DNA from 2 places in the Salipiger sp. PrR003 genome. Region 1 is predicted to be linked to the other one. Evidence: riboswitches for the same ligand, from Rfam matches in the RefSeq annotation. Region 1 holds a riboswitch; the other holds the start of a gene.
The links. A riboswitch is a leader RNA that binds a small molecule or an ion and turns the genes downstream of it on or off. The one in region 1 is predicted to bind thiamine pyrophosphate.
Positions count from the first base shown of each region.

Region 2: linked by a shared signal. The riboswitch ahead of G0D83_RS20775 (thiamine ABC transporter substrate binding subunit) and the one ahead of thiD (bifunctional hydroxymethylpyrimidine kinase/phosphomethylpyrimidine kinase) in region 1 are both predicted to bind thiamine pyrophosphate.

Region 1 is NZ_JAAGOV010000027.1:8,855-15,132, forward strand. It holds gene G0D83_RS04575 (ABC transporter substrate-binding protein) at 1-444, opposite strand, end outside; gene G0D83_RS04580 (GntR family transcriptional regulator) at 622-1,272, shown strand; gene G0D83_RS04585 (amino acid ABC transporter ATP-binding protein) at 1,323-2,072, shown strand; gene G0D83_RS04590 (tryptophan 2,3-dioxygenase family protein) at 2,141-2,920, opposite strand; gene G0D83_RS04595 (Lrp/AsnC family transcriptional regulator) at 3,046-3,516, shown strand; TPP riboswitch at 3,605-3,708, shown strand; gene thiD (bifunctional hydroxymethylpyrimidine kinase/phosphomethylpyrimidine kinase) at 3,753-4,553, shown strand; gene G0D83_RS04605 (FAD-dependent oxidoreductase) at 4,558-5,526, shown strand; gene thiS (sulfur carrier protein ThiS) at 5,510-5,704, shown strand; gene G0D83_RS04615 (thiazole synthase) at 5,707-6,278, shown strand, end outside.
Region 2 is NZ_JAAGOV010000055.1:31,796-38,073, reverse strand. It holds gene G0D83_RS20785 (methyl-accepting chemotaxis protein) at 152-2,029, shown strand; gene aroC (chorismate synthase) at 2,177-3,277, opposite strand; TPP riboswitch at 3,471-3,579, shown strand; gene G0D83_RS20775 (thiamine ABC transporter substrate binding subunit) at 3,631-4,611, shown strand; gene G0D83_RS20770 (thiamine/thiamine pyrophosphate ABC transporter permease ThiP) at 4,587-6,116, shown strand; gene G0D83_RS20765 (ATP-binding cassette domain-containing protein) at 6,103-6,278, shown strand, end outside.

The sequences.
Region 1 (6,278 bases):
CCAGGTTTCCGGGAAAGACGTCGCGATCGAGCCGATGCGCTTGCCGCGCAGATCCTCCTGCCCGGCGATGTCCGTGCCCGCCTTCGCCGCGACGCCAAGCGCACCCGAAAAATAGGGCTGGGTGAAGGATTGGGCCTGCAGCCGATCCTCGGTGATGCTCAGCGAGGAGATCACCGCGTCCACCCGGCCCGACGCCGTGGCGACGAAGAGCGCGCGGAAGTCGAGGCCGGTGATCTCGGCGGTGGTGCCGAGCCGCGCCGCGATTTCCTCGACAATGTCGACCTCGAAGCCCTCGAAGGCACCGGCCTCGTTCTTGAATTCCCACGGCGGGTTGGCGGGATAGGAGCCGATCTTCAGCGCGTCCGCCGCCAGCACGGGCGCGGCCGACAGGGCGGCGAAAGCGGCGAGGGCAAGGCCCGCAAGGGTCTGTCGTCTGGGGGTCATGGTGTCTTCCTGTTGTGGCGTGAAGCACATTCGTGCCGTTCTGTGTGACTACCGATTGCACTATCCGTATACTGATTCAAACATTTTCTTTAAGTCTAAAGCTTATTTATTGCGCTATGGCGCAGAAAAGGCCAGAATGGCTTCAATATCAGTATACAGCTTGGCATGGAACGCAGAATGACGGAGCGCCCAAAGCGTCACATCAAGGACGCGATCTACGAGACCTACCTCGGGCGGCTTCAGCGCGGCGAGATCACCCATGAAGATCGGCTGATCGACCTCGCGATCGCTGAGGAATTCGCAGTCTCGCGGATGCCCGTGCGGGACGCGCTCATGCGCCTGACCCACGAGGGCTATCTCGAAAGCACCACCCGCGGCTTTGCGCTGCCCAACCTGAGCCAGTCGCAAATCCTCGAGATCTTCGAGCTTCGCCGGCTGCTGGAGCCGCGCGCCGCGGCGCTCGCCACCTCCGAGCTGACGGACGCGGATCTGGATGCCCTTGCCGCCGCCGTCGCCCGCTCGGAACGGACGCTGGAAACAGGCGATGTGGAAGCGCTCTATGCCGCTTCGGAAGACATCCGCCGGATCTGGATCATGGGGGTGCCGAACACCGCCCTGCGCGAGACCATCCTGCGATACATCGCACAAATCCAATGCGTCCGCCTCGCGACGCTGCACGACTCGGCCTCGCACCAGACGCTTGTGGATTTCCACCGGCAGATGGTCTCGGCCTTCACCACGCGCAACGGGGCTCAGGTCGAATTGCTGTTCCTGCGCTTCGTCCTCGCGGGCGAAGAAAGCTACCGGCGCCTGCACCCCGTCTCGTGACGGCGCAGGAAAACACCCCGATTTCCCGACTTTTCCGACAGGACTGACTGATGACCAAGGCCCCTGCCCCTGCGATCCGGATCTCCGGCCTCAACAAATGGTACGGCAATTTCCATGTGCTTAAGGATATCAACCTGACGGTTGACCAAGGCGAGCGGATCGTCATCGCCGGCCCGTCCGGCTCCGGAAAATCCACGCTGATCCGCTGCATAAACCGGCTCGAGGCGCACGAGGCGGGCGTCATCACCGTCGAGGGGGTGGAGCTGACCTCCGACACGAAAAACATCAGTCGCATCCGCTCGGAAGTCGGCATGTGCTTCCAGCAGTTCAACCTCTTCCCGCACATGACGATCCTCGAGAACTGCATCCTCGCACCCATGTCCGTGCGCAAGGCCTCGCGCAGCGAGGCGATTGACACCGCGATGCACTACCTTGAGCGCGTGCGCATCGCCGATCAGGCCAACAAGTACCCCGGCCAACTTTCCGGCGGCCAGCAACAACGGGTGGCGATCGCGCGCTCTCTTTGCATGAAGCCCCGGATCATGCTCTTCGACGAACCGACTTCGGCGCTCGACCCCGAGATGATCAAGGAAGTCCTCGACACCATGGTTGGCCTTGCCCAGGACGGCATGACCATGCTCTGCGTCACCCACGAGATGGGCTTCGCGCGGCAGGTCGCGGACCGCGTCATCTTCATGGATCGCGGCCAGATCATCGAAGAGAATGCGCCGGAACCCTTCTTCAGCGCCCCGCAGAACGACCGCACCAAGCTTTTCCTGAGCCAGATCTTCGGCCACTGAGCCGGCGGCGTACTCCGGCGGCCTCCTGACCGGCAGGCAGGAGACGACGGGAAGGCCCGATCGGTGCCTCAGCCCATCGGGCAGCCCCCGGCGACGACGGGCTTCTGCGGCTTGTCGTGAATGGCCTCGCGCACGACCCCGTAGCTCGCGCCCCACGCGTCGGTCATATCGCAGCGCACATCCCAGAGCTCGGGAAAGAATCGGTGCTTGGCGCCCGCTTCCAGCAGCCCCACGGGGCGCCCCTTCAACGATCTTGACCCCAGCCCGATCGACCGGTGGATGAGGAAAAGGTGCATGGCGCGAAACTTCTGGAACAGCTCATCATACTCGACCAGGGCCTCGGCGACGACATAGCTCTCGCCGTGATCGTACTTGGCGTCGTAGACCTCCGCGACGGTCAGCCCCTTGCCATCGAGATAGGTCGCCTTGTAGGCGCTCCACAGATCGTTGGGCATGCGCAGCAGCGTCTGGAAGCCCGGGCTTTCCTGGCCGGATCCGTTGCCAAGCTGCAGGCGGATTTCCTGGTATTCGCGCGGCGACATCGTCTCCAGCACATCGAGCTGCGCCGTCATCAGCCGCATCAGACGGTGAACCCGCCCCATGAGTGTCACGACCCGGTGGGTGTTGCCTTCGTCGAGGTAGGCCATCACGTCGACCAGCGTGTAGGCCATCAGCTTCATCCAAAGCTCTTCGACCTGGTGGACGATCTGGAATTGCAGCTCGTCGGCGTTGCACATCTCGGCCAGCGGTTTCTGGCAATCCAGGAGCTTGGCCACATCCAGATAGACGCCATAGTCCAGCATCTTCGGGGACTCGATCATCTCGTGATACTCGGCGCGGGATTTCATCTGCAGCTCCACTGTTGGATATCCCGACATGTTCCCCTAATCTGGGAAATCATTATTCTCATTCCGCGTATTTTCGGGGAAATTTGGGAACGAATCACCTCACGTTCGCGGATCGGAGAGAACGAATGGATGCCGTCGATCTGAAAATCCTGGGACTCCTCGAAGCAGACGCGCGCCTGTCTTTCGCCGAGCTGTCAGACCGGCTGCAGATGTCGAAAACCCCGGTCTGGAAACGCGTCAAGGCCCTTGAGCTGGCCGGTGCGATCACCGGCTACAAGGCCGTGCTCGACCCAGCGGCCCTGGGATTCGGGCTCGAGGCCAACATCACAGTGACGCTCGATTTCGAAGCTGCGGAAGCATTCGAGCGCGAAGTGACGCGCCATCCCTCGATCTGGCGATGCCACGCCACGACGGGCGACGCCGACTATGCCCTTCATGTCATCGCCCGCGACATGGCCGAGATGGACACTCTCATCCGCTACGAGATCGCGCGCTTTCCCGGAGTCATCCGCACCCGGACCTCCGTGATCACCCGTGCGATCAAGCGCGATCAGAGCCTCGCTGATCTCGCGACACGGCGCCCCGACAAGGGTTAGAAGGCCCGACCGGCAACAACGGTGCGGCGTGGGCGCACCGAGATTGTGCCAGCCGGTTTGACTTCGGTCCGTCGCGTTGCTACCCATTTGCGTACCGTTGGGGTGCCTCGAAAAGGCTGAGAGGCGCGAACGCGCTAACCCATCGAACCTGATCCGGGCAATACCGGCGTAGGGAACGGTCTATAGCTATCGGACGTTTTCCATGCGCGGTGCCCTTGTTTTTGGAGGAGCACCCTTTGGCGCATGTCGCTTTGACCATAGCCGGATCCGACAGCAGCGGCGGCGCGGGCATCCAGGCGGACCTGAAGACCATGTCCGCGCTTGGTGTCTACGGCGCCAGCGTCATCACCGCGGTGACCGCCCAGAACACCTGCGCCGTATCCGCCGTGCACGCCATCCCGCAAGACATCATCGAGGCGCAGATCAGCGCCGTGCTGAGCGATCTCGACGTGCGCGCGGTCAAGATCGGAATGCTGGCGACGCCGGATATCATCGACTGCGTGACCCGCGCTCTCGCGGGATATGGCGGCGCCATCGTGCTCGATCCGGTGATGATCGCAAAGTCCGGAGACGCTCTGCTTGCCCCTGACGCCGTGGCGGCGCTGCGCGAGAAACTTGCCCCCCGTGCGACCCTCGTGACCCCGAACCTGCCCGAGGCCGCCGCGTTGCTGCGTCTGCCCCTCGCCAGCACCGCGGAGGAGATGATCGACCAGGGCAAGGCGCTCTGCGCGGGCGGTGCGCAGGCTGTCCTGATGAAGGGGGGCCACGCCGAGGGCGCGCTCTGCGAGGATATCCTGATCTCGGGCGGCGAAGTTCTGGCCAGCTTCACCGCCCCGCGTCAGCACACCCGCAACACCCATGGCACCGGCTGCACGCTCTCCTCGGCCATCGCTGCCGGTCTTGCGAAGGGGCAGCCTCTCGCGGAGGCCACCGCCGAGGCGCACCGCTACGTCCAGCAGGCGATTGCGGCGGCCGACGGGCTGAATGTCGGTCACGGCCATGGGCCGCTGCACCACTTCCACCATGTCTGGAGCTGAGGCGATGTTCTCGGTCATCGGATCCGGCGTCGCGGGCCTCGCGGTGGCCAGCGAACTCGCCGCGCGCGGTGCCAAGGTCCAGGTGTTCGACCCGGCGGGCCCGCCCGGGCCGCATGGCTGCTCGTGGTGGGCGGGCGGCATGCTGGCGCCATGGTGCGAATATGAAAACGCCGAAGAGCCGGTGCTCCGGCTCGGCCAGCAGGCGATCGGCTGGTGGCAGCAGCGTACCACGGTGGCGCGCTGCGGCACGCTGGTCGTCGCCGGGCGACGCGACCTGCCCGACCTGCGCCGCTTTGCGCGCCGCACCACCGGCTTCCGCGAGGTCGACGCCGAGCTGGCCGAGCTCGAGCCTGACCTGCATGGCTACCCGAAGGGGCTCTTTTTCGAGGACGAGGCGCATCTGAACCCTCGCCAAGCGCTGGCCGACCTTTACGCCGACCTGCAGGCGCGCGGCGTGGCGTTTCACGCGACCGAGGCGCCCGAGGACCTGCAGAATGCCATCGACTGCCGGGGCCTGAGCGCGCGCGACACCCTGCACGACCTGCGCGGAGTGAAGGGCGAGATGCTGGTGATCCGCTGCCCGGACGTGACGCTTTCGCGTCCGGTGCGCCTGCTCCACCCGCGCATCCCGCTCTACATCGTCCCCCGCGGGAGCGGCGTCTACATGCTGGGCGCGACGATGATCGAGAGCGAAGACCGCCGCCGGATCACCGCGCGATCGATGCTCGAGCTGCTCAGCGCCGCCTATGCGCTGAGCCCCGCCTTCGGCGAGGCCGAGGTGCTCGAGATCGGCGTCGACTTGCGCCCCGCCTTTCCCGACAACCTGCCCCGCATCCGCCGGATCGGCGGCCGGATCTACGCCAATGGCCTCTATCGCCACGGCTACCTGCTGGCCCCCGCGCTGGCGCGCGGCGTGGCCGATCTTGCCCTCAGCAACCTTCACACGGAGATGGTCGATGAAGATCGTGATTAACGGCGCGCCCCACGACGTGGCCGCCACGACCCTCGCGGGACTGCTCGAAGAACGCGGTGTCTCCGGGCGGGTCGCCACGGCAGTGAACGAGACCTTCGTCCCGGCCGCTCTGCGCGCCTCGCATCCACTACACGACGGCGACCGCGTCGAAATTCTCGCCCCCATGCAGGGAGGATGACCATGAAACCCTTCTACGGCACCCAATTGCCCAACCCGCTGATGCTGGGCACCGCGCAATACCCAAGCCCCGCGATCCTCGAGCAAGCCTTCCGCGAGAGCGGCGCCGGGGTCGCAACTGTGTCCTTGCGCCGCGAAGGCGCCGAGGGGGCGGGCGCCGCCTTCTGGAAGATGATCCAGGAGCTCGGCGTTCTCATCCTGCCCAACACCGCAGGCTGCCACACCGTCAAGGAAGCGGTGACCACCGCGCATATGGCGCGCGAGGTCTTCGGCACGCGCTGGATCAAGCTTGAACTGATCGGCCACACCGACAGCCTGCAACCCGATGTCTTCCAGCTGGTCGAGGCGGCGAAGATCCTGACCGAGGACGGCTTCCAGGTCTTCCCCTACACCACCGAGGACCTGATCGTCGGTGAGCGCCTGCTGGCCGCGGGCTGCGAGGTGCTGATGCCCTGGGGCGCGCCGATCGGATCAGGACGCGGGCTCAACAACATCTACGCGCTGCGCGCCATGCGGTCGGAATTCCCCGAGGTGCCGCTGGTGATCGATGCCGGAATCGGTCTGCCGAGCCATGC
Region 2 (6,278 bases), on a different contig from region 1:
CTGCGGGGGCGCCTGCACTTCCGACGGGCTCCTGCGGGAAACGGATCGAATTCGCTGCAATCTGCGGCAGTACGAAGGGTTTGTTTACCCCGCGCTGCTAGCGAAGACATGTCCGGCGCGCCGAGCGCCATGTCTCAAGCAGGAATGGGTCATGAGCAGGTTCACCATCCGCGTACAATTGCTGATCCTAGGATCGGTCTTCATGCTGCTGACGCTGGCGCTCGCCCTGGCCTCGGGCTTTATCCAGATGCGCATGTCAAACAGCCTCGATTTCGGCAGTGATCTTCGGCGCCAGAACGCCGTTCTGAACACCGTGCAGTCGCAGATCGATCACTCCGGCCTGGCGATCCTGCACTACGAACATGGCGGCACCGAACCGCTCGACCAGCTCCGCGCCAACCTTCTGTCGATACAGACATTGGTGGATGATAATGCCGACGCCTTCATGAACCCCGCCTCCCCCGAGGCCCGGCGCCCGGATTTCCAGACCCGGCTCCAGGCGGTCGCCTCCTTGGCGAAGGGGCTGGTTCCGCAGATCGACACGCTGACGATCCCCGGGTTCACCATCTTCGAACGCGACACCCACATCAGCTCGGTCCTGCTGCCCACCATCGACAAGGCGCGGCAGGAAGTTTCCGCCATGCGCACCGAGCTTCACCTCCTCGCCAAACGCGCCGAGGAGCAGGCCACCGAGGCGGTGGACACCGGGCTCTTCATGCTGGTCGGCGCCAATGCTGTGGCAGTGGCCCTGTCGCTCGTGTGCATCATCGGCTTCGGCAAGCTGCTCGCCCGCCCGTTCCAGACCGCCGCCGGCGCGGTCCAGCGCATCGCCCAGGGCGACTACGCGGCCGAGATCGAGGGTCAGACGCGCGGCGACGAGGCCGGCTCTATCGCCCGCAACCTCGAAGAGTTGCGCGGCCGCCTGCTCCAGGCCGACGAGAGCAGCGCCCAGGAACGCGCGGCCAACGACCGCCGCCTCGGCTTGTTCCAGGCCCTCGGCACCGCTATGGGAAACCTCTCGCGCGGGGATGCCAGCCACCGGCTCGACGCCGAAGAGTGGCGCAGCCTCGATCACAGCGCGGTTCAGCTCTGCGAAGATTTCAACGCGCTCTCCGAGGGAATCGGCACTTTGGTCAGCTCGCTGCGGGCCTCCGCTGATACGGTGCAGCGCAACTCCAAGGAACTGTCCAACATGTCCCGCGACATGTCGCGCCGCTCCGAGGTGCAAGCCGCCACGCTCGAGGAATCCGCGGCCGCGCTGGAGCAGCTCTCCTCCAGCGTCCGCGCCGCCGCCGACCGCGCCGAGGACGCCGACCGCCGCGTCGGAGAGGGCCGCCGCCGCGCCGAAGAGGGCGGCGCGGTCATGGAGAAGGCACTCGCGGCCATGGGCTCCATCGCCGCCTCCTCCGACCAGATCACCCAGATCATCGGCGTCATCGACGATATTGCCTTCCAAACCAACCTCCTGGCGCTCAACGCCGGGGTCGAGGCAGCCCGCGCCGGCGAGTCGGGCAAGGGCTTTTCCGTGGTCGCCTCCGAGGTCCGGTCCCTGGCACAACGCGCGTCGGAATCCGCACGGGAAATCAAGGCGCTGGTGTCAAATAGCTCGCAACAGGTCAAGGATGGCGGTCAACTCGTGGAACAGACGGGCACGGCGCTCTCTGACATCGTGCGCAATGTGAGCGAGGTCTCCGAACTTGTCGCCGAGATCGCCACCGCCGCCAAGGAACAGGCCGCCGGCCTGCAAGAGATCAACGTCGGCGTGGCGGAACTCGACAAGGTCACCCAGCAGAACGCCGCCATGGTCGGCGAGACGAGCACCGCCAGCGACCAGCTCAACAGCGAAGCCGACCGTCTGCTGTCGCAACTCAACCGCTTCTCGGGCGCGGAACTCTCCGACAGCTCCGAAGTCACCCCGCTGGCGGTGCCGATCGAGAACTTCGAGCCCGCGCCGCCGAGCGTGGGCCCGGCCACGCCCGCGCCTGCGAGGGCGGGGGCCGGGGATGACGTGAGCTGGGAAGAGTTCTGAGGTGCCGCGCGCCGGCCCACGGCGCCGCTCCTCAGAATGGCCGCAGCTGACGCGGGGGTGATGGCGCACCTTCGCCAGGCTGCGTCACATCGCTGGGGCGGCAGTCACGCCCGCAGGGATACAAAGCCAGATCGTCGTCGCCTGGGCTCAGCCGATATGCCCGCGGTTCGCGCCGATCTGGCCGCGATGCAGCAACAGGTGATCAAGGATCACGCAGGCCATCATTGCCTCGCCCACCGGCACCGCGCGGATACCGACGCACGGGTCATGCCGCCCCTTGGTGACGATCTCCGTCTCCTCGCCGCTCTCTGTCACCGTCTTGCGCGGGGTCAGGATCGACGAGGTCGGCTTCACCGCGAAGCGCACCACCACGTCCTGACCCGTGGAAATCCCGCCAAGAATGCCGCCCGCGTGGTTCGAGCTGTAAACCGGCCCGTCCGGCCCCATGGTGATCTCGTCGGCGTTCAGGGTGCCGGTCAGCGTGGCCGCCGCCATGCCTTCGCCGATTTCCACCGCCTTCACCGCGTTGATCGACATCATCGCCGCCGCGAGATCGGTGTCGAGCTTGCCGTAGATCGGCGCACCCAGCCCGGCCGGCACGCCGCGCGCCGTCACCTCGATCACCGCACCGACGCTGTCCCCGGATTTACGCAGCCCGTCGAGGTAGTCCGCCCAGCCCTCGGCCGCCTCGGCATCCGGGCACCAGAACGGGTTGCGGGCGATCTCCTCCCAGTCGAAGCGCGACCGGTCGATGGCTTGCGGGCCCATCTGCACCATGTAGCCGGTGATCTGCAGCCCCGGTGCCAGTTCGGCCAGCGCCGCGCGCGCCAGACCGCCCGCCGCCACCCGCGCCGCGGTCTCGCGCGCCGAGGAGCGGCCGCCGCCGCGATAGTCGCGGATGCCGTATTTCTGGAAGTAGGTGATGTCGGCATGGCCCGGTCGGAACTTCGCCGCGATCTCGGAATAGTCCTTTGAACGCTGGTCGGTGTTCTCGATCATCAGCTGCACCGGCGTGCCGGTGGTCTGCCCTTCGAACACGCCCGAAAGAATCTTCACCGCGTCGGGCTCGCGCCGCTGGGTGGTGTACTTGTTCTGCCCCGGCTTGCGCAGGTCGAGCCAATTCTGCAGCGCCGCCTCGTCGATCGGCACGCCCGGCGGGCAGCCGTCCACCGTGGCACCAAGTGCCGGTCCGTGGCTCTCGCCCCAGGTGGTCACGCGGAAGAGATGGCCGAAGGTGTTGAGGCTCATGGTCGGGTCTCCTGTGTCGTGCCGTCCGGGTGCAAGCTTGCGAAAGCCCGCGCCGCGGGCTCGCCGTTCAGGCCAGTCTGTTAGGCCAGAGCGGCCCATGCCTCAAGGGAATTGTCTCGCCGCACCCCGAGGTCGCGCATGGCCGGGCCCGAGGCGAATGACCTTGCCAGACGCCCCCACCCCGGCTAGGTCTTGCGCTACCTCGGGGTGCCGCCCGCGCAAGCGCCGGCTGAGATGCAAATCGCGAACCCGTTGAACCTGACCCGGTTAACACCGGCGGAGGGAAGGTCACGGCCCCGGGCGCAGCGCCCCTCGGCCCATCTTGCCCTCTCGCCGCAAATTTGGAGGATGCCATGAAGGCCATCAGTTTTGCAGCGGGATGTCTCTTTGCCAGCACGGCGCTGGCGCAGGAGCCCGTTCTGACCGTCTACGCCGGCGACTACGTCGTCTCGGAGTGGGGTCCCGGCCCGAAGATCGAGGAGATGTTCGAGGCGCGCTGCGGCTGCGACCTGCAGTTCAAGCCCGGCGACCTGCTGCCGCGCCTGCTGCTCGAGGGGGAGCGGACCGAGGCCGACGTGGTCTTCGGCCTCAACACCGACGTGACCAAGAGGGCGCGCGAGAGCGGCCTCTTCGCGCCGCATGGCGTGGACCTCTCGCCGCTGACCCTGCCGATCGACTGGACCGACGACACCTTCCTTCCGTACAACTACGGCGAGACGGCCTTCGTCTACGACAGCAGCCGTTTGCCTGAGCCGCCGCAGAGCTTCGACGCGCTGCTTGACGCGCCAAACGATCTGAAGATCGTCATTCAGGACCCGCGCAGCTCGATCTCGGGCCTTGCCATGGCGCTCTGGGTGCAATCCATCTACGGCGATAGGGCCGAGGACGCCTGGCGCAAGTTCGCCCCGAAGATCCTGACCGTCACCAAGGGATGGTCGGAAAGCTACGGGCTCTTCACCGACGGCGAGGCCGACATGGTGCTGAGCTACACCACCTCGCCCGCCTATCACATCATCGCCGAGGACGATCACAGCAAGAAGGCGCTGATCTTCCCCGAGGGCAACTACTTCATGGTCGAGCTGGCCGCGAAAGTGGCCACCAGCGACCAACCCGAGCTGGCGCAAGAGTTCATGGAATTCCTCCTGACCCCCGATTTCCAGCAGATGATCGCCACCGGCAACTGGTCCTTCCCCGCGGCCCTGCCGCATGATGAGTGGCCCGAGGGGTTCAAGGAGCTCGAGCTGCCGAGCAAGGTGCTGTTCTACTCCGAGGACGAGGCCGCCGCGCTGCGCGACGAGGCCATCGAGGCATGGCGTCGCGGCCTCTCGCAATAAGCGCCGCGCTGATCGCGGCAGGGCTGGTGCTGGCCCTGGTGCTCGGCCCGGTCGCCGCGGTGCTGGCCCGCGCCGGAGGCTGGGGCACGCTCGGCCCCGGCGACTGGCAGGCGCTGCGCTTCACGCTCTGGCAATCGCTGCTCTCGGCTGCCTTCTCGGTGGCGCTGGCGATCCCGGTCGCCCGCGCGCTGGCCCGGCGGCGCTTCCCGGGGCGCGGGCTGCTGATCTCGCTGCTGGGTGCGCCCTTTATCCTGCCGACCATCGTCGGGGTGCTGGGGCTGATCGCGGTCTTCGGCCAGAACGGCCTGATCAACGGCACCCTGCGGGCGCTCGGCCTGAAGGGCTTCAGCATCTACGGGCTGCACGGTGTGCTGCTGGCGCATGTCTTCTTCAACCTGCCGCTCGCGACCCGGCTGCTGCTGCAGGGCTGGCTGGCGATCCCCGCCGAGCGCTTCCGGCTTGCCGCTTCGCTGGGCCTCTCGCCCCGGGCCATGTTCCGCACGCTGGAAGCCCCCATGCTGCTACGCATCGCGCCCGGGGCCTTCGCGGTGATCTTCGTCATCTGCCTGTCGAGCTTTGCCGTGGCGCTGACGCTGGGCGGCGGGCCGCGCGCCACGACGGTGGAACTGGCAATCTACCAGGCGGCGCGCTTCGACTTCGACCTCGGCCGGGCGGCGCTGCTCTCGGTGATCCAGCTCGGCCTCGCGCTGGCGGCCGGGCTGGTGGCCCTGAGGCTCGGCACCGGCGGCGGCTTCGGGGCGGGGCTCGACCGGATGGTCACCCGCTGGGACGGGCGCACGGGCCTGTCCCGCGTCATGGATGCCGTATGGATCGCCCTCGCCGCGCTTTTCCTACTGGCGCCGCTCGGGATGGTTGTCGCGCGCGGCCTGCCCGGGCTGGCGCAGCTTGGCACGGGCTCGTGGGAGGCCGCGTGGAACTCGCTTGCCGTGGCGCTGGTCTCGACGCTGCTCTGTTTGGCCTGGGCGCTGCCCCTCTCGACCCGCTGGGGCGAATGGATGGGGCTCGTCGGTCTCGCGGTCTCGCCGCTGGTGCTGGGCACCGGGCTCTTCCTCATCGTGCGCCCCTTCGTCAACCCGCTGTCGCTGGCGCTGCCGGTCACCACGCTGGTCAACGCGCTCGTCGCCCTGCCCTTCGCCCTGCGCATCCTGCGCCCCGAGGCCGAGGCGGTGCGCGCCGACTATGCGCGGCTCGCGCAGGCGCTCGGGCTGACGCCGCTGGCCTGGATCCGGCTGGTGCTGCTGCCCCGCCTGCGCCGCCCGCTGGGCTTTGCCGCGGGTCTGACTGCAGCGCTGTCGATCGGCGATCTCGGCGTCATCGCGCTTTTTGCCGACCCCGAGCGGGCGACCCTGCCCCTGCAGGTCTACCGGCTGATGGGCTCCTACCAGATGGAGGCAGCGGCGGGGGCGGCGCTGCTCCTGCTGATCTTCAGCTTCGGGGCCTTCTGGCTCTGCGACCGGGGAGGCCGCGCCAATGCTGACGCTTGAAAATCTGCGCTTCACCGAGGGCGACTACAGCCTCTCGGCGAACTTCTCTCTCGCGCCCGGGCGCCGGGTGGCGATCATCGGCCCCTCTGGCGCGGGCAAATCGACTTTGCTCGACCTGATCGCAGGGTTCCTTGCGACAAAGTACGGTCGCCTGCTCTGGCG